One region of the Siminovitchia jepli genome, then DNA from elsewhere that is predicted to be linked to it. Evidence: riboswitches for the same ligand, from Rfam matches in the RefSeq annotation. Region 1 holds a riboswitch; each other region holds the start of a gene.
What was found. Region 1 has a riboswitch for thiamine pyrophosphate ahead of AB1L08_RS11180 (thiamine phosphate synthase). Riboswitches for the same ligand answer to the same signal wherever they lie in the genome.

Region 1 (4,212 bases):
TTCTCTTTGGACAAAAATGGAAATACAGCCTGTTCAGAACAACTTGGACAATCCGGGCGCCGCAGCGGCCTTACATCAATGGCCGCTTGATCGCCCGTCCAAAGATCAAATGATTTCAGCCTGTAATCCACTTCTTCTCCTACAATATATTTGAATGCATTTGCCACCTGATGGGCTGCAACCACCTGGATGATCGGACTGATTACCCCTGCTGTATCACAGGTGAGCGTTTGCGGCGGCAGCGTATTGAGCAGACAATGGAGGCAAGGCCGATCTTTCCAGCCAATTGAATAGATCAGTCCATAACTGGCTACCACTGCCCCCATAAAAAACGGTATATTCACTTTTCTGGACGCATCATTCATTAACAGTCTCGTTTCGATATTGTCTGTCGCATCCACAATCAGTGTTTTTCCCTTGGCAAGCACTTCGGCATTTTCTGCTGTTACATCCGCAACAATCGTTTCAATGTCGACTCCGCTGTTAATCTCGCCAAGCCGTTTTTTGGCTGCAACCGCTTTTGGAAGCTGGTCCATTACATCTTGTTCGGTATAAAGCTGCTGTCTTTGCAAATTGCTCCAATCAAGAATATCCCGATCTACAATTGTCAGTTTCCCTGCTCCTGCACGAACCAGCATTTCGGCACTCGCCGATCCAAGCGCTCCTGCTCCGACAATTAAAATATGGGACTGAGCAATTTTCTTTTGTCCGGATTCACCGATCGGTTCAAATAGCACTTGCCTCGAATAACGGCTATTCACGATGAAAGCAATCCTTCAACCGGACTGCTCGGCACCGCATAATCCCTCTCTTCGATCCGGCCGGCTTCAAATCCGAGCCGGCCGGCTTCAATGGCCAGCTTCATGGCAAGGGCCATCTTCACCGGATCCTTTGCTCCCGAAACGGCAGTGTTTAACAATACGGCGTCCGCTCCCAATTCCATTGCGTAAGCCGCATCCTTCGGAGAACCGATTCCTGCATCAATAATGACGGGAACCGTTGATTGCTCAATAATAAATTTGAGGTTTAAAGGGTTTAAAATTCCCCGTCCCGAGCCAATTGGGGAAGCGCCCGGCATGACTGCATGTACACCGAGTTCTTGCAATCTTTTAGCGAGCACGACATCGTCTGAAGTATAAGCAAGTACAGTAAAACCCTCCTCCAAAAGCATTTCAGAAGCTTTCAGCGTTTCAACAGGGTCAGGAAGCAGCGATCGGTCACAGCCGATAATCTCCACTTTTACCATATCGCATAAACCGGATGCACGTGCAAGGTTTGCCGTCCTGACCGCTTCCTCTGCCGTTTTGGCACCTGCGGTATTTGGAAGAAGTGTATACTTTGTCAAATCAAGCATTTCCAAGAAATTGGGCTGGGAAGATTCAAATACATTCATCCTTCTTACGGCAAACGTAAGAATTTCAGCCTCCGATACGCGAACTGCTTCTTTTTGTATTTCGAATGAAGGGTATTTTCCGGTACCTAACAACAATCTTGAACGAAATGTTTTTTCTCCTATTTTTAACATGCTTATCCTCCTCCTACAAAATGGATCATTTCAATTTCATCCCGTTCACGGATCTGTTTTCCATAATCGGACTTTTGAACAATTTCCTTGTTTACTTCAACGATCACAATCCTTTCGGACAAGCGAAGATGGCCCAGCAAATCATGGACGGTCGACACACTTTCGGGCAGCTTATAAGACTGGCCGTTTAATTTTATTTCCATCTGTCTTCCCCCTCTCATATAATAAACTGGCAAGCCTCATGATAAGATTCCGCGGCAGAGACAGGAACCTCGCTGTCAAAAATCGATGACATGACGGCAATGCCTGCGGCCCCCGCTGCATTCAGTTGAAGAATATGCTTCGGTTGAATGCCTCCAATCGCGTAAATCTCGGTGTCATCATGTTTCTCGGCAATTTCTGATAACTCTTGAAGCCCGCGCGGGGGCAAATGCCTTTTGCTGGCTGTTTCAAATACATGCCCATATAATATCCAATCAGCTCCGCGCCTGATTGCCTGATCAGCCTCTGCCGCAGAATGGACGGAACAACCCGCTAATAGCCGGGGAAACCGGCTTTTTACCATTTGAACATCCAACCCGTGCCCCGGAAGATGCACTTTTCGAATGTTTGCCGCCACAGCTACATCAATCCGATCGTTTATGATAAGCTTTTCGGAAGAGACTCCCCCATTCAATACAAATTGGATCAGCTTCATACATTCATCGGCCGTTTTTGATTTTTCCCTGATGATAAAATGATCGACAAACGGCTCTGCTTCCACCATTATTTTTCCTAATTTTTCGATCGGCCACCTATCATTTGTAACAGCTATCAGCTTCAACGGCATTCCCCCTTTAAACGCAAAAAACCACTTTCCACAAAGGAAAGCGGCCATAATTGTCACACAATCGGCATGCCACTTCCCTCCGCAGGTTCCAGCCTGTTCAGGTGATAAGGGTATCAGAGTACACACTCTTCTCTCAGTCCTTTTTAAGGATTCCCCCAGTGTTTCTTGCATTTATGAATATTCTTGTAATCATGATAGCATTAACCCGGCAAATTTGAAAGCTTCCTAAATTTCTTTTGTGATCTCTTCATAAAATTGGTCATACTGGTCCGCCACTTCAAAGTCCAATGCCGTCAGTCCACGGGCTCTCCAGGAAGAAATTTTGAGGGTCACAAGCTTGTAGTCGATCGATATAAAAGGGTGGTGCTGCGCTTTTTCCGAGGCCTGTGCCACTTTGTTTACAAATTCGATACCTTTTAAATAGTCGCGGAAACGATACTTTCTCACAATCCATTTTTCATCAACAAGTTTCCAATTGCCATTTTTCTCCAATTTCGCCGCTATTTCTTCCTGCGACAACCGCTTCATAAATATCCCTCCAAAATAAGAATATCATCATTTTTGGCGAGCAAAATAAATTTCAATTGGCACGTAAAACGAATGATTGGACGTGCTGTTGCAAACACATTATCATCTTTTATAAGAGAAACCAAGGAGTGATTCAATTGTTAAAATCACCTGACATAAAACTGTTTGCCGGCACCCCGTTGTCTGTTCTCGATTTGGCCCCCATTACAGAAGGAAGCACGGCAACAGAAGCTTTTAAAAACAGCGTGGAATTGGCACAGCATGTCGAACGTTTTGGATTCAATCGCTACTGGCTTGCCGAGCATCACAACATGCCCGGCATCGCCAGTTCGGCTACATCGGTTCTCATAGGACATATTGCAGGCTCCACAAAATCCATCCGTGTCGGAGCGGGCGGGATCATGCTCCCGAACCATGCGACACTTGTCATCGCTGAACAATTTGGAACCCTGGAATCGCTGTATCCCGGCAGGATTGATTTAGGCCTCGGACGGGCGCCGGGAAGCGATCAGGCAACCGCCTATGCACTCAGGCGGACGCTCAACAGGGGAGCTGAAGAGTTTCCGCAGCAGGTGGAGGAGCTGGAGGATTATTTCCATGGCAAAGCACAGGTGCGCGCCATCCCCGGTGAAGGCCTGAAAATTCCGATTTGGCTGCTTGGTTCAAGTGACTTCAGCGCCCGGCTGGCCGCTTATAAGGGGCTGCCATTTTCTTTTGCCAGCCATTTTGCCCCTCAATACACTATACCGGCCATACAGCTTTATAAAAATAATTTTCGTCCATCGGCCACTTTAGACCGCCCTTATGCGATGGTCGGAGTCAACGTGATAGCGGCTGATACGGATGAAAAAGCAGCCTGGCTTGCCACATCCCAACAGCAGCAATTCCTGAGCCTGGTACGCAATATGCCGTCGCAATTAAAGCCTCCAATTGAAGATATAGAAAAAGTCTGGTCGCCTTTTGAAAAGGCATCTGTCGAGCAAACGCTTGATCCAAATTCCACCATTATTGGAAACCCGGATACAGTGAAGCAAAAGCTCAAAGCGTTTATTGACAGGACTGAAGCAGATGAAGTCATCATCAACTCGCAGATCTATTATCAGGAAGACCGTTTGCGCTCGTATGAAATACTGGCCGAAATGATGGACTGATTTTGCCTCAGTGAAAAAGCAGATCTACTCTGTTTTTTATTCCTGACAATTACCAAAGAGCAATTGCACCGTCCGTTCTTGATTCTGTTCCGGCCACCAACACGCCCGTTTTGGGATTTCTCCATATAATTTGTCCCCGGCCGAAATTATTTGTCTCAAGGGCAATCCGAATATCATGT
Region 2 (4,212 bases), on a different contig from region 1:
CGCTCCGGGAAATGAGCACCAAGTTAGAGAGTTTATGCGCGAACAGCTTGAAAAATATGCAGATCAGGTAATACAGGATAGATTGGGCAGTATTTTTGGCGTAAAATCAGGTGACCCTTCAGGTCCTAAAATCATGGTGGCAGGCCACATGGATGAAGTCGGGTTTATGGTCACCCAAATTACGAAAAACGGGATGATCCGCTTTCAGCCTTTGGGCGGCTGGTGGAATCAGGTGATGCTTGCACAGCGGGTCCAGATCATCACTGACACCGGGCCTGTAACAGGAGTCATCGGCTCGATTCCGCCGCATCTGCTTACGGAGGAACAAAGAAAAAAGCCGATGGAAATCAAAAATATGATGATTGACATCGGGGCAGATGACCGAGGGGATGCCGTGAAGGCAGGAATTAAACCGGGACAGCAAGTTGTTCCGGTCTGTCCGTTTACGCCATTGGCCAATCCGAAAAAAATTATGGCCAAGGCATGGGATAACCGTTACGGATGCGGGCTTGCAATTGAGCTGCTAAAAGAAATACAAAATGAAAAACTGCCAAACATCGTCTATTCCGGCGCCACCGTACAGGAAGAAGTGGGGCTGCGGGGAGCGGCATCAAGTGCCAATATGATCCAGCCCGACCTCTTCTTTGCACTTGATGCCAGCCCAGCCAACGACATGACCGGAGACGAGAAAGAATTCGGCCATATCGGAAAAGGGGCTTTGCTTAGAATCTTTGACAGAACGATGGTCACGCATAAAGGGATGCGCGAATTTATTCTGGACATGGCAAAAACACATGATATTCCTTACCAATACTTTGTTTCTCCGGGAGGAACGGATGCAGGCCGTGTACATACTGCCAACGAAGGGGTGCCAAGTGCGGTGATTGGAATTTGCGCACGCTATATCCATACACATGCTTCAATCGTCCATGTCGATGACTATGCGGCGGCAAAAGAGCTGTTAACCAGGCTGGTAAAAGCCAGCGACTGGTCTACAGTAAAGTCTATTCGAAATCAATAAGCAGGATTGAAATTGGGTAAAGATAAAATGAGTGTTTGCTGGATGGGAGTGGCATTATGATTATTGCCGTTGGTTCAAAAAACAGAGCAAAGTTAAAAGCTGTGCAAAATACCCTTCTTGGTTTGGGCATGGAGACTGAGATTGTCCCGATAGATGCCCCATCAAATGTAAGTGCCATGCCTTTCTCCGATGAGGAAACGATACATGGCGCCATCCATCGGGCTGAATATTGCTTGGATCACAGTAAAGCGAAGTTGGCGATCGGCTTGGAAGGCGGCGTTGCGGAAACGCCTTTTGGCCTCTTTTTGTGCAATTGGGGAGCATTGGCCGAAAGGGGGAGAAAGACGGTGCTGGCAGGCGGTGCGCGTATTCTGCTGCCGGAGGAAATCGCCGGCAGCCTTCGGTCAGGTGAAGAACTTGGACCGGTCATGGATGATTACTGTCAAAGGACCGGAATCAGTTCCGAAGAAGGAGCCATTGGCGTTTTCACCAATGGACGCATTGACCGTTCCGAAATGTTCGGCCATATCGTAACACTGCTGATCGGACAGAGGGAAAAGAAAAGACGGGGATAATTATTAAAAAGCACAGAAAGCAGTTCACAAACAGCTTTCTGTGCTTTTTATTTTAATAAGGGCCTATTCTAAAATATATGAGAGCGCTTTTATGGCCTGATTCACTGTTTCCACCGTTGCGTTTGCTTTCCGGGACAACTCTTTCAAGGGATGATGCAGTTCTTCCGGGCGGATTAAGATGAGCGGTTTTCCCGATGTAACGGCCGCACTTGCATCCATGGCTGTATTCCATTGCCTGTACTTCTCTCCAAACAACGCAATAACAAGGTCTGATTTTTGCATGAGGACTTGTGTTCTCAAGTTGTTAAAGCTGGAAGCTGCCGCGTCCCTGTAAATGGCATTCGGCTGCTCGCCAAGGATTTCTTCGCCGATGGCGTCGGAGCGGTCATGGTCTTCCATTGGCCCGACAAAATCGACCGGAAGTTTGAGTGCCTGTGCTTTTTCTTTAATTTCCTCACGCCAACTGCTGTGGATTTCTCCTGCCAAGTATACGGTTAATCTCACGATATTACCTCCTCCTTTGCATATACATTCATCATACCATCAACCGCACCTATTTTCCCCTTGAAAGGAATTTCAAACTCTATTTGATTTTTTAGGTTAAATGATATATATATTAAAGGGAAGGATTGTTAATAAAATATGGGAAACACTAGGGGTGCCAAAAGCTGAGAGAGGACTTCCTCAACCCTTTTAACCTGATCTAGATAATGCTAGCGCAGGGAAGTGGAAAGAACGCGTATTCATATAATCTGTATACGCATGCATTCTGTTAAATGGGTCAGAGCCACTTCTTTTTGGGAAGTGCTCTTTTTTCATGTATGGTGCCTTAGCATTTCTCACCACAGAAAGGGGGACAAACGAGCAATCCATTTCAGGAAAGGGGGCCTTATGATGAATGAAGCTCTGGTTTTTCAGCACGTATCTTTTGCTTATGACTCGGATGTACAGGATCCTGTACTGCAAGATTTAAGTTTTTCAGTAAAAAAAGGCGAGTTTGTGAGCGTTGTCGGCCCAAGCGGTTCCGGGAAAAGTACATTGTTCCGACTTATTTCAGGGCTTGAAAAGCAAAACAGCGGCTGTATTTTTGTGAATGGTGAGGAGCCTTCCAACAGGCAGGGACATGTTGGATATATGTCCCAAAAGGACGGACTGCTGCCTTGGCTTTCGGTCGTCGATAATGCCGCCTTGCCGCTCATGTTAAAAAGGTTAAACAAAAAAGATGTATGGCCCGAAGTCATTGATAAGCTGGAAGTATTTGGTTTAAAAGATGTTGAACACCGCTATCCCCATGAATTATCCGGAGGGATGCGTCAGCGTGTTTCGTTTTTGCGTGCCTTGTTGGGCGGTAGTTGCTTATTGCTCCTGGATGAGCCGTTCAGCGCACTGGATGCCGTTACGAAAACAGTCATGCATGAATGGCTGCTTGAACAATGGGCTGATTCGGGTAGAACAATCCTCTTTATTACTCACGATGTAGAGGAGGCGCTGTTCCTATCCGATCGGGTACTGTTGTTCAGCCAAAAGCCGGTGTCCCGTCTCGAAGAAATTCCGGTGCCGCTCGGCAGACCGCGGACGGTGGAGAACTTAAAAGATCCTGCTTTTACAGAATTAAAAGAGAAGATATTGCTTGATTTAAGAAAATTGGTGACATTATGACCTTATTGAAAAAATACGGATTATCAATTTTGCTCCTGTTGCTGCTTTTAATTGGATGGGAGAGCGGCGCCCGCCTGTATGGAAAACCCTTTATACTGCCATCACCTATACAAATTGCAGAAAGGCTTTGGGAGCTCAGGGCAGTCCTTTTTATCGGACATTTGCTGCCAACGACGCTGATTATGCTTATCGGACTTTTGTTGTCGCTTATATGTGGTGTCGGCTTGTCCATCTGGATGCATAAGAGCGATATTGTAAGGAAGGCGTTTTTTCCATTGCTCATTGCTTCGCAAACGATACCCATCATTGCGCTTGCTCCGATATTCGTCCTTTGGTTTGGCTATTCCATCTGGAGCAAAGTCGTCGTGACAGTACTGATCACTTTCTTTCCGATTACGGTCAATACGTTTGACGGGCTGCGGTCCGCAGATCCTCATTTAAAAGAAACGCTTCAAACGATGAGGGCCACGAAACGCCAGATTTTCTTTAAGGTGGAACTTCCGTCCGCATTGCCCCAATTCTATTCGGGATTAAAAGTAGCCGTTACGCTGAGTGTCATCGGCGCGGCAATCGGGGAATGGCTGGGTGCTGACAAGGGGCTGGGATACTTTAGTAGAAGAATGATGACACAGTTTGATGGAGCCGGGGTGTTTGCGCCGATCGTCATTCTGTCGGTTTTGGGAATTACACTGTTTTTACTTGTGGGTTGGCTGGAAAAAATAACGTTGAAATGGAGAAATGTAAAATGATAAAGAAATGGGCATTGGCCAGTGTGCTATCTTCAAGTTTGCTGCTAGCTGGCTGTGGAGGAGAAAACAAGGAAACGGCTGCGAATGCAGATAAAAAAAATAAAACGGACAAAGAATCTTTTGACATCATGCTGGACTGGTATCCCAACGCCGTACATAGTTATTTGTATGCTGCAAAGGAGAAAGGTTATTTTGAAGAGGAAGGCCT
Region 3 (4,212 bases), on a different contig from region 1:
ACCGTAGCTTCTTGCATATTTTTAATAATATTGGATATTTCATTTGTGGCTTGACTGCTTCTTTCTGCAAGTTTGCGGACTTCATCGGCCACGACAGCAAATCCCCGTCCTTGTTCTCCGGCCCTCGCAGCTTCTATTGCTGCGTTTAGGGCAAGGAGGTTTGTCTGATCGGCAATATCATTAATGACTTCAATAATTTCTCCAATTTTCTTGGAATCCTCTTCGAGCCGGGACATTTGGGTACTCACCATGGCGGCTCCTTCAACGGAGGACTGGACAACCTGTCCTCCTTCTTTGGCAATTTTAATCGTTTTATTTGATAATTCGGCTGCTTGTTCGGTATTTTGGGCAACCGAGTTTATGGCATCCGCCAGTTCTTTAAATAATTCATTGATTGTTTGCGCAGCGTTCGCCTGATTTGTACTTGCACTGGCAATCTCTTCGGTGCTGGCCGAAACCTGCTCGGCGGAAGCTGATAAATTTTCGGAAGCACTTAAAATGTTTTGAATTGTGGCCCTTAAATTTCCAACCATTTTATTGACGGAACGGGCCAGAGTGCCTACTTCATCCTTTGTACGTATATTTACCGTTTCGGATAAATCACCATCAGCCACTTTTTCCACTAATCGAGCCACTTGTCCAAGCGGACGGGAAATAACTTTTGCAATGAAGATGCCGAATAATATACTTAGCAAACATATGAAAGCAGTAATACCTGCCACTACCATGAGAGTAGTTAAATACACTTTTTGGGCTTTCTGTTGGGCCTTTTCGGCAGCAGCCGCATCCAACTCCATTAGCGCATCCAATTCATTGATCATCCCGTTTTGAGTATTGAGCAGGCCGCCGTTAAGGCTTAACAAGTATTCCGTGTTCTTGCCGTCAATCACCAGCTGAACTGCACGATCATATAAATTATTGTGTGCTTCCCATATATTATTGAATCTGTTTATTTTATCTTCCTGCTCATATGACAATTGGTGTTTACTGTATGCGCTGACATGTGCTTCAATTTTTTCTCGGATTTTTTTTACATCTGCGATTAATTTTTCGGTTTCCTGTTCCGTTTGGGCCAAGTATAAATCCCTGCTGGCCAATCTCAACTGTTGAACCAGGTCCCGGGCTTCCGCAACTTCCTGTATCGGTTTCAAGTTATTGTTAAACATGCCGGAAATTCCATTATTTAATGCGCCCATTTGGGACAAGGCTATAACTCCAGTACCTACTTGGAATAATGCCAAAATAAGAAAAGCTGATATCAATTTCACCGATGTTTTTAGATTATAAAACCAATTCAATAACTTCTTCATAATTACACCTGCTCCTAGTACAAAATATTTTCAAAAAATATATTTCCTCTCAACAATTTATTGAAAGGCTCTCCTATTAATTTTATTGCATCACCTCTAAAGTTTTCCAAACAAAAGAATGCCCATTCTTATTGGATTGATAGCATTAATGTAACAGGCTTCTTATTTGACATAACAAAAAATCTGGTTGGCTATATTAATTTAATCGGCATAAATCCAAAGAATTGAAGTCTTCTGATTCAGATAATATCCAGATCTTAAAAAAGTTATTCCATGGAGGTTTTAATAGATTTTTGTCGGGAAATGTCAGATAGCTATACCCTCCAAGGCCTTTTTGCTTCAATCCGCGCTTCTATGTGAGGTTTGACAATTGGGGCAAGCGCCAAACCATCAGGTGTATGTTAAATTATGTTGCCAATCAGAATGGAGAGCCTGTCTATCAAATGGGGATCAGGAGCTGAATGGCTGGCAATAATATGGACGTGCCTCAAACTTTCTATAACAAAGATTGCAATTTTTTTAAAATCAACTACAATTAAGTAGAGTAGAAATTGAATCGGCGTACCAGGGGGAGCTTTTTGCTGAGAGTGGATTCGTTCCAGACCCTTCGAACCTGTTGGTTAATTCCAGCGCAGGGATGGTGATAGAGTTGAGGGCAATGTAGTTTATTGTCTTTGTTCCCCTATGGTTACGATCGGTCATTACATCATGGGGGGTTTTTTATATGGGAAGGAAAAAGATGTCATTACGTGCACTGATGGAGGTATCGATTTTTGCCGCTTTTGCGATGATGCTGGATATGATTCCATCGATTCAAGTAACGCCGGCGATCAAGTTTTCATTTGCCATGGTCCCGATTTTTATCGTGGCGCTCCGCTGGGGAATCAAGGCCGGCTTTGCATCGGGATTTTTGTGGGGACTGCTGCAGGTTGTTCTGGGGGATGCCGCAGGACAAATATTAACTCCCCTGCAAGGGTTTATTGAATATTTTGTTGCATTCAGCTTTGTCGGTGCAGCAGGATTGTTGGCACCCGCAATGAAAAATGCTGTGAAGTCTGAAGGGAAAATGATGATGGTCCTGATTTTGTTTGTGGCTATATTCTTGGGCGGCTTTGCGAGATATGTTTGGCATTTTATTGCCGGAATTATTTTTTGGGGAAAATTTGCACCTCCGGGCCAATCCGCTTTTCTATATTCACTGATATCAAACGGTACTTCTTACATCGCATCTTCCCTGGCGTGCTTTATCGTGATTGCATTGCTTGTCACGACGGCACCACGCTTGCTTCAAGTAAAATAATTGAAAAAGGCGCATTTTTTCTATGCGTCTTTTTTCATGATAAAAATCTGGCCCTCACTTCCGGTGGCGGAAGCATGCAGCTTTCTTTTTTGCCAAACCATTTATAACGGTTTTTTGCAATGAGGTCATAAAAGGGGTTACGGATGGGAGAAGGTATCATGATCAAAGGATAAAGCCATTTCCACGGCGCATTTAAATACCGGCCTATTCGGAGTACCGCCGCAGATTTATAATAGACTTTGTCTTCTTCTATAACAATCATGCTGTCGACATGGCTGGGAACATTTTGTGCCTTTAACAGTTTTTGTCCGATGTCACTTTGCAAAGAGGCGAAATGAATGTTTCCTTTCGGATCGTTTTTTATAATAAATTGGACACTCGCATCACAAAAATTGCACTCACCGTCAAACAATACGATTGGATGCATTTTTACAACCCTCCCAATGGAATCTTCTTTTACTTTAACCCATTTTGCGATATTGAAACAATGGAATATGCAGTTCAATTTACACGACGGTTCTGTTGAAGTACGCTTAGTATAAAAGGAAAAAGGAGAGGAAGGAAATGGATTTAAATGAGTGGTATGAAAAAGGGCTGACGCCAGATGAATATATCGGAACGCTGGAGTACCATAAAGATGGATTTTTGGGCATTTATGAGCAATTTACCCCGTCGGAAGATGATAGATTTTTCCAATCTGTCAAAGACAAAAATTTGCGGGTAGTGGCACTCGCGGAACCGTGGTGCGGACATTGCATGCTCAATGTTCCTGTGTTGCTCCGCCTGGCTGAAAAAACAGGCATGTCGGCCCGTTTTTTGCTGCGGGATGAAAATCTGGATCTGATGGATCAATATTTGACAAATGAAAAGCGGGTTATTCCAATCTTTATTTTTATTGATGAAAATGGAAACGAAGCGGCGAAATGGGGCCCCATCACAGAGTCTACAAGAAAATTTGTCGACGAGTTCAGAAAAGACCTGCCTCCCAAAGAGGATCCCGGCTATGACGAAAAGTTTAAAGTAATGGTAAAACAAGTAGCCAAATCCTTTAGGGAGAATCCGGATTTTTGGAACAACTCTTATGATGATATGAGAAGGGTACTCTCAAGCGTTTAATAAGGAGGAGGTGATCTCCTCCTTATTGAATTTGGTTTGTGAAAGCGCTGTCTTTAGTACTGGGCATAAAAGAATGGCTTTTATAATCAATCATGCAAGAAAATTAGACAAGACCCATTATTACAACAGTTTCAGATACATATCAAGTTTTGTCAGGTTGTAAAATGATTGTAAAATATCCCAAATAATTGACCTGAAAGCCCCTTTCATATCGAAATTATTGGAATTATTATAAAAAATATAAAGTTTGAAAGGGGGAGTTCGAAATGGTTCGGAGTGCAAGGAAAATTGTTCTTTGTTTGATCCTGTCTCTTTTGTTAGTACCGTCTTTTTCATACTCAGATAATACTAGAGTACATGCTGAACAGGTAACGGCTCCTGGCCACCAATTGCAAAATGGAGTGACACAGCCAACATATTCCTATGTGGATGCGATCAAAGAAACCATTTTTGTCGAGTCTGCATTGGACAGCGATGAAAATGGGG
Region 4 (4,212 bases), on a different contig from region 1:
TCCGGTACCAGAATGGCTGTTAAAGATTTTACTGGGGGAGATGAGCAGCATGCTGATCAGGGGACAGCGGGTGGTTCCTGAAAAAGCGCTTGAACATCAATTTGTTTTTGCGTATCCAAACTTGGAGCTTGCATTAAAAGAAATTTTTGATAATAATAGATGACAAGTTTATCAATAATTAGATTTTTTATCCAGTTTATGCTACTATTTATCTATACAGTAGCATGACTAGAGGATGAAGATATGAGCATGGAAAAAATGAATATCGGGGCGATAATTAAATACCATCGCCAATTAAAGAATATGACCCAGTTCGAATTATGCAACGGGATTTGTTCTGTCACGCATTTAAGCAAGTTTGAGAACTACAACAAAGAAGCGAACTGGGAAACGATCATGCTGCTGCTCGACCGGTTGGGCATTTCTCTTGATTCCATCCAGCAGGCATCCAAGAAGATTTCTGCCGAACTCTCCCATTTGCTTGATGCAATGCTTTCTTACGACAAGGAACGGGCAACAGAATGCTACAATCGGGTGGAAGAATTAAAAGAGTACATTAAATTTTCCAACTATATATCACTCTATCATTTGTATGTATATCGCTACCATCTGCTGATGAACGATTTCGAAAGCGCCGAGAAGGAACGAGAAATTATCAGACAAATTGCCAATTCATTGGCAGAGCAGGAAAAAGCGCTTTATGAGTTTATTAATGGTGCTTTTTATATTATAAAAGGCGATTATAAAATATCGCTGGATATTCTTCTAAAAGTAGAAGCAGATGATCTATTGCCATCTTCGTGGCGAGCGGAGCTCTATTATTTCATTGCTTTAAACTATGCTAATCTGAAGGATAGCAGCAGCAGTATTGCGTATGGCCATAAAGCGTTGGAGGCGTTTTCCAGGTCATTCAACTATATGCGGATTTTACATACCCAGTTTCTATTGGGCATTGCCTATACAGATTTGAGCATTTATGAAAATGCCGCGGAACAATATCGCTATATATTTAAAAATATGAACTTGATCAACACGGATGAACTTAAGTCCGCCATGTACAATAACTATGCCCTGCTTCTGGAAAAAATGGGGAGATTGGAAGAAGCGGCCCGCCACTATATTCTTTCGATGGACCATGCCAAGACGAATCAGGAATACTTGGTAAGCTTATGCAGCTACACTGAGCTGCTCATTTCCCAGGGCGAGAATGAAAAAGCACTCCAAAATATTTCTGAAATATTGCGGGAAACAAAATCGGGCTCCATGAAAAAGCAGCAGCTCATTTTCCGATATTATCAATACTTGCTGAAAAATCGAAAAGGCAAAGCGATGGATTTTCTGGAAAACGACTTGCTTCCATATTTGGAAAAGGCCTACTTTGTAGAAGATTATAATAAATTCGCTTTATCCCTTGCCCAATATTATGCAGACACGAACCCGGATAAAGCGCTTTATTATTATAAAAAAATCGCTGAAAGGGGTGAATAAAATGAAAAAACTATTTCTAACAGCAGGAGTGGCATTTGCGCTTTACGTGGCTCCAATTATTGGAGGAATTTTTCCACAATCACCGCCAATTTTCCCACCGGTGTAAAAAACTGCTCCTTCTTGGAGCAGTTTTTTCTTTCTGTTATAATAGAATTAACTTAATAGCATTTGAGTAGGGGAACCGGTGTGGCCGGTTGAGATAGCATTCGGGAAATGCTGACCCTTTGAACCTGATCTGGCTCATACCAGCGAAGGGAACGTCAATCAATTGAACATACATCTTTTTTTGGCGCCTTCGGGGTTTTTTCCCGGGCGCTTTTTATTTTGCAAGGAGGAGAACTTATGAATAAACGGTTGGCAAGCTGCGTGATATTCTTTTTTTTGCTGGCCGGCTGCGGGAACCATGCAGCCGATCAGCATGAAAAGGAAGAAAAAGAACATAAAAAGGTGGCAGTCGTGCTCGACTGGACGCCCAATACAAATCATACCGGCCTCTATGTGGCGAAGGAAAAAGGCTATTTTGAGGAAAAAGGCTTGGATGTTGAAATCATGATGCCAGGAGAAGCAGGCTCTGATCAGCTAGTTGCCTCCGGAAAGGCCGAGTTCGGGGTCAGTTATCAGGAAAGCGTGACGGAGGCGCGCGTCCAAGACGTGCCGATTGTGTCCATCGCAGCCGTCATCCAGCACAATACATCCGGTTTCGCTTCACTTGCCGAAAAAAATATCACATCACCGAAAGATTTTGAAGGAAAAACCTACGGAGGCTGGGGCGCCCCGCTTGAGAAAGCTGTCCTGGCTTCATTGATGGATGTGGATGGCGCCGATATAGAGAAAGTTGACATTGTCAATATGGGGGATGCCGACTTTTTTACGGCGGTAAAAAGAGATATTGATTTCGCCTGGATTTATTATGCGTGGACAGGGGTAGAGGCAGAGCTCCGCGGGGAAAAGTTGAATATGGTCTACTTGACCGATTACTCGGACAAGCTCGATTATTATACGCCGGTCATTACGACGAACGAGAAAATGATCGAATCGGATCCGGATACGGTAAAAGCATTCATGGCAGCCGTCTCCAAAGGTTACGAGTTTGCGATCGACCAGCCCGGAGAAGCTGCGGACATTCTTATCAAAGCAGTACCCGATCTTGATCCCGAACTTGTGAAAAAAAGCCAGGAATGGATTTCGCCCCGTTATCAAGATGATGCGGCCCGCTGGGGAGAACAAAAGGCTGAAGTATGGAAAAACTACATGGACTGGATGCTGGAAAAAGATTTGCTGGAAAAGGAAATGGATGTAGAAAAAGCATTCACAAATCAATTTTTACCTGAATAGGAGGAGAGGAAATGGCGAATTCACTTGTCAGCATACAGATCATCCCGAAAACAAAAAATGGCGAAGAGGTGATCCCATACGTTGATGAAGCGATCAAGGTGATTGACGAATCCGGAGTCCGTTATGAAGTACATTCTTTGGAAACGACGATGGAAGGGGATTTTACCAAATTGATGGCCATCGTCAAAAAAATGAATGACCGGATGGTTGAAATGGGCAGTAAAAATGTGATCTCCCAGGTGAAAATTTTGTATCAGCCGGACGGAATTTCAATGGATCAACTGACGGAGAAATACCGGTAATGGGTGCGCTGGTCAAAAAAGGATGGAGGCCGCTGGGGGTCCTCCTCCTTTTATTATGTATATGGGAAGTATCCGTAAAACTTGCCAACATTCCGGGCTGGCTGCTTCCTGCCCCCAGTTCCATTGCAAAAGAAGCTGCATCCGGAATTGCGGGGCTCCTGCCGCATATACAGTCAACGATTTGGCTTTCCGTCGGAGGATTCATCATCGGCTGTACAGTCGGCGTGCTTGTGGCCGTCATGCTTCATTTGCTGCCGGGGGTTCAGGAATCCGTTTATCCGCTCCTTATTTTATCGCAAAATGTTCCGATTATCGTACTGGCGCCGCTTCTCGTTATTTGGTTCGGATTTGGGCTTTTGCCTAAAATCATTGTCATCACTCTTGTTTGCTTTTTCCCGGTTGCAGTAGCAGCGATGGACGGATTCAGAAGCGTTCCCGCTGAAATGAAGCATTACATGGTGATGGCCGGTGCATCAAAAATTCAGACGTTTACAAAATTGGAATGGCCATACGCGTTGTCATCCGTTTTTTCCGGCCTTAAAATTTCTGCCACATACAGCGTAATGGGCGCGGTGATTTCGGAATGGCTTGGAGCGAAACACGGGATTGGTGTTTATATGACGCTCGCTTCCTCATCATTCCGGACAGACCGCGTTTTTGTCGCCATTTTCATTATCATGGCCTTGAGTTTGCTGTTTTTTGGCGTGATCACTCTTGCGGAAAACAGGCTCATCAAGTGGAGAAGAAGGAAGGTAATGTGAATGGGCCATTTAACGATACAAGGTGTAAGCAAAAATTTTGGGCAAAAAGAAGTTTTACAAGACATTGATTTGGACATCACAGAGGGGGAATTTGTTTCGATCCTCGGTCCTTCCGGAAGCGGGAAAAGTACGTTGTTTCATGTGATCGGCGGCTTGCTGAAGCCTGATCAAGGTTCCATCTTTTTAAACGATCAAGATATTACCGGGAAACGGGGCTTTATCAGTTACATGCCGCAGCACCATGCGCTTTTTCCATGGCGTACCGTCCTGCAAAATGTATTGCTTGGCCAGGAATTGCAAGGAAATCAGGATCAACAAAAAGCGCT

Region 2: linked by a shared signal. The riboswitch ahead of AB1L08_RS04670 (ABC transporter ATP-binding protein) and the one ahead of AB1L08_RS11180 (thiamine phosphate synthase) in region 1 are both predicted to bind thiamine pyrophosphate.
Region 3: linked by a shared signal. The riboswitch ahead of thiT (energy-coupled thiamine transporter ThiT) and the one ahead of AB1L08_RS11180 (thiamine phosphate synthase) in region 1 are both predicted to bind thiamine pyrophosphate.
Region 4: linked by a shared signal. The riboswitch ahead of AB1L08_RS06800 (ABC transporter substrate-binding protein) and the one ahead of AB1L08_RS11180 (thiamine phosphate synthase) in region 1 are both predicted to bind thiamine pyrophosphate.

The regions. Positions count from the first base shown of each region.
Region 1 is NZ_JBFEGN010000028.1:17,075-21,286, reverse strand. Features, by position in the region: gene AB1L08_RS11195 (ThiF family adenylyltransferase) at 1-761, opposite strand, end outside; gene AB1L08_RS11190 (thiazole synthase) at 758-1,525, opposite strand; gene thiS (sulfur carrier protein ThiS) at 1,528-1,728, opposite strand; gene AB1L08_RS11180 (thiamine phosphate synthase) at 1,743-2,348, opposite strand; TPP riboswitch at 2,412-2,521, opposite strand; gene AB1L08_RS11175 (4a-hydroxytetrahydrobiopterin dehydratase) at 2,580-2,882, opposite strand; gene AB1L08_RS11170 (LLM class flavin-dependent oxidoreductase) at 3,020-4,033, shown strand; gene AB1L08_RS11165 (gamma-glutamyltransferase family protein) at 4,083-4,212, opposite strand, start outside.
Region 2 is NZ_JBFEGN010000006.1:13,890-18,101, reverse strand. Features, by position in the region: gene AB1L08_RS04685 (M42 family metallopeptidase) at 1-1,021, shown strand, start outside; gene AB1L08_RS04680 (DUF84 family protein) at 1,078-1,596, shown strand; gene AB1L08_RS04675 (YtoQ family protein) at 1,660-2,100, opposite strand; TPP riboswitch at 2,241-2,338, shown strand; gene AB1L08_RS04670 (ABC transporter ATP-binding protein) at 2,491-3,255, shown strand; gene AB1L08_RS04665 (ABC transporter permease) at 3,252-4,004, shown strand; gene AB1L08_RS04660 (ABC transporter substrate-binding protein) at 4,001-4,212, shown strand, end outside.
Region 3 is NZ_JBFEGN010000008.1:82,359-86,570, reverse strand. Features, by position in the region: gene AB1L08_RS05940 (methyl-accepting chemotaxis protein) at 1-1,310, opposite strand, end outside; TPP riboswitch at 1,868-1,965, shown strand; gene thiT (energy-coupled thiamine transporter ThiT) at 2,035-2,610, shown strand; gene AB1L08_RS05930 (thiol-disulfide oxidoreductase DCC family protein) at 2,645-3,037, opposite strand; gene AB1L08_RS05925 (thioredoxin family protein) at 3,175-3,726, shown strand; gene AB1L08_RS05920 (Xaa-Pro dipeptidyl-peptidase) at 3,993-4,212, shown strand, end outside.
Region 4 is NZ_JBFEGN010000011.1:17,983-22,194, forward strand. Features, by position in the region: gene AB1L08_RS06790 (TIGR01777 family oxidoreductase) at 1-163, shown strand, start outside; gene AB1L08_RS06795 (helix-turn-helix domain-containing protein) at 244-1,488, shown strand; TPP riboswitch at 1,653-1,762, shown strand; gene AB1L08_RS06800 (ABC transporter substrate-binding protein) at 1,831-2,823, shown strand; gene AB1L08_RS06805 (thiamine-binding protein) at 2,835-3,125, shown strand; gene AB1L08_RS06810 (ABC transporter permease) at 3,125-3,886, shown strand; gene AB1L08_RS06815 (ABC transporter ATP-binding protein) at 3,887-4,212, shown strand, end outside.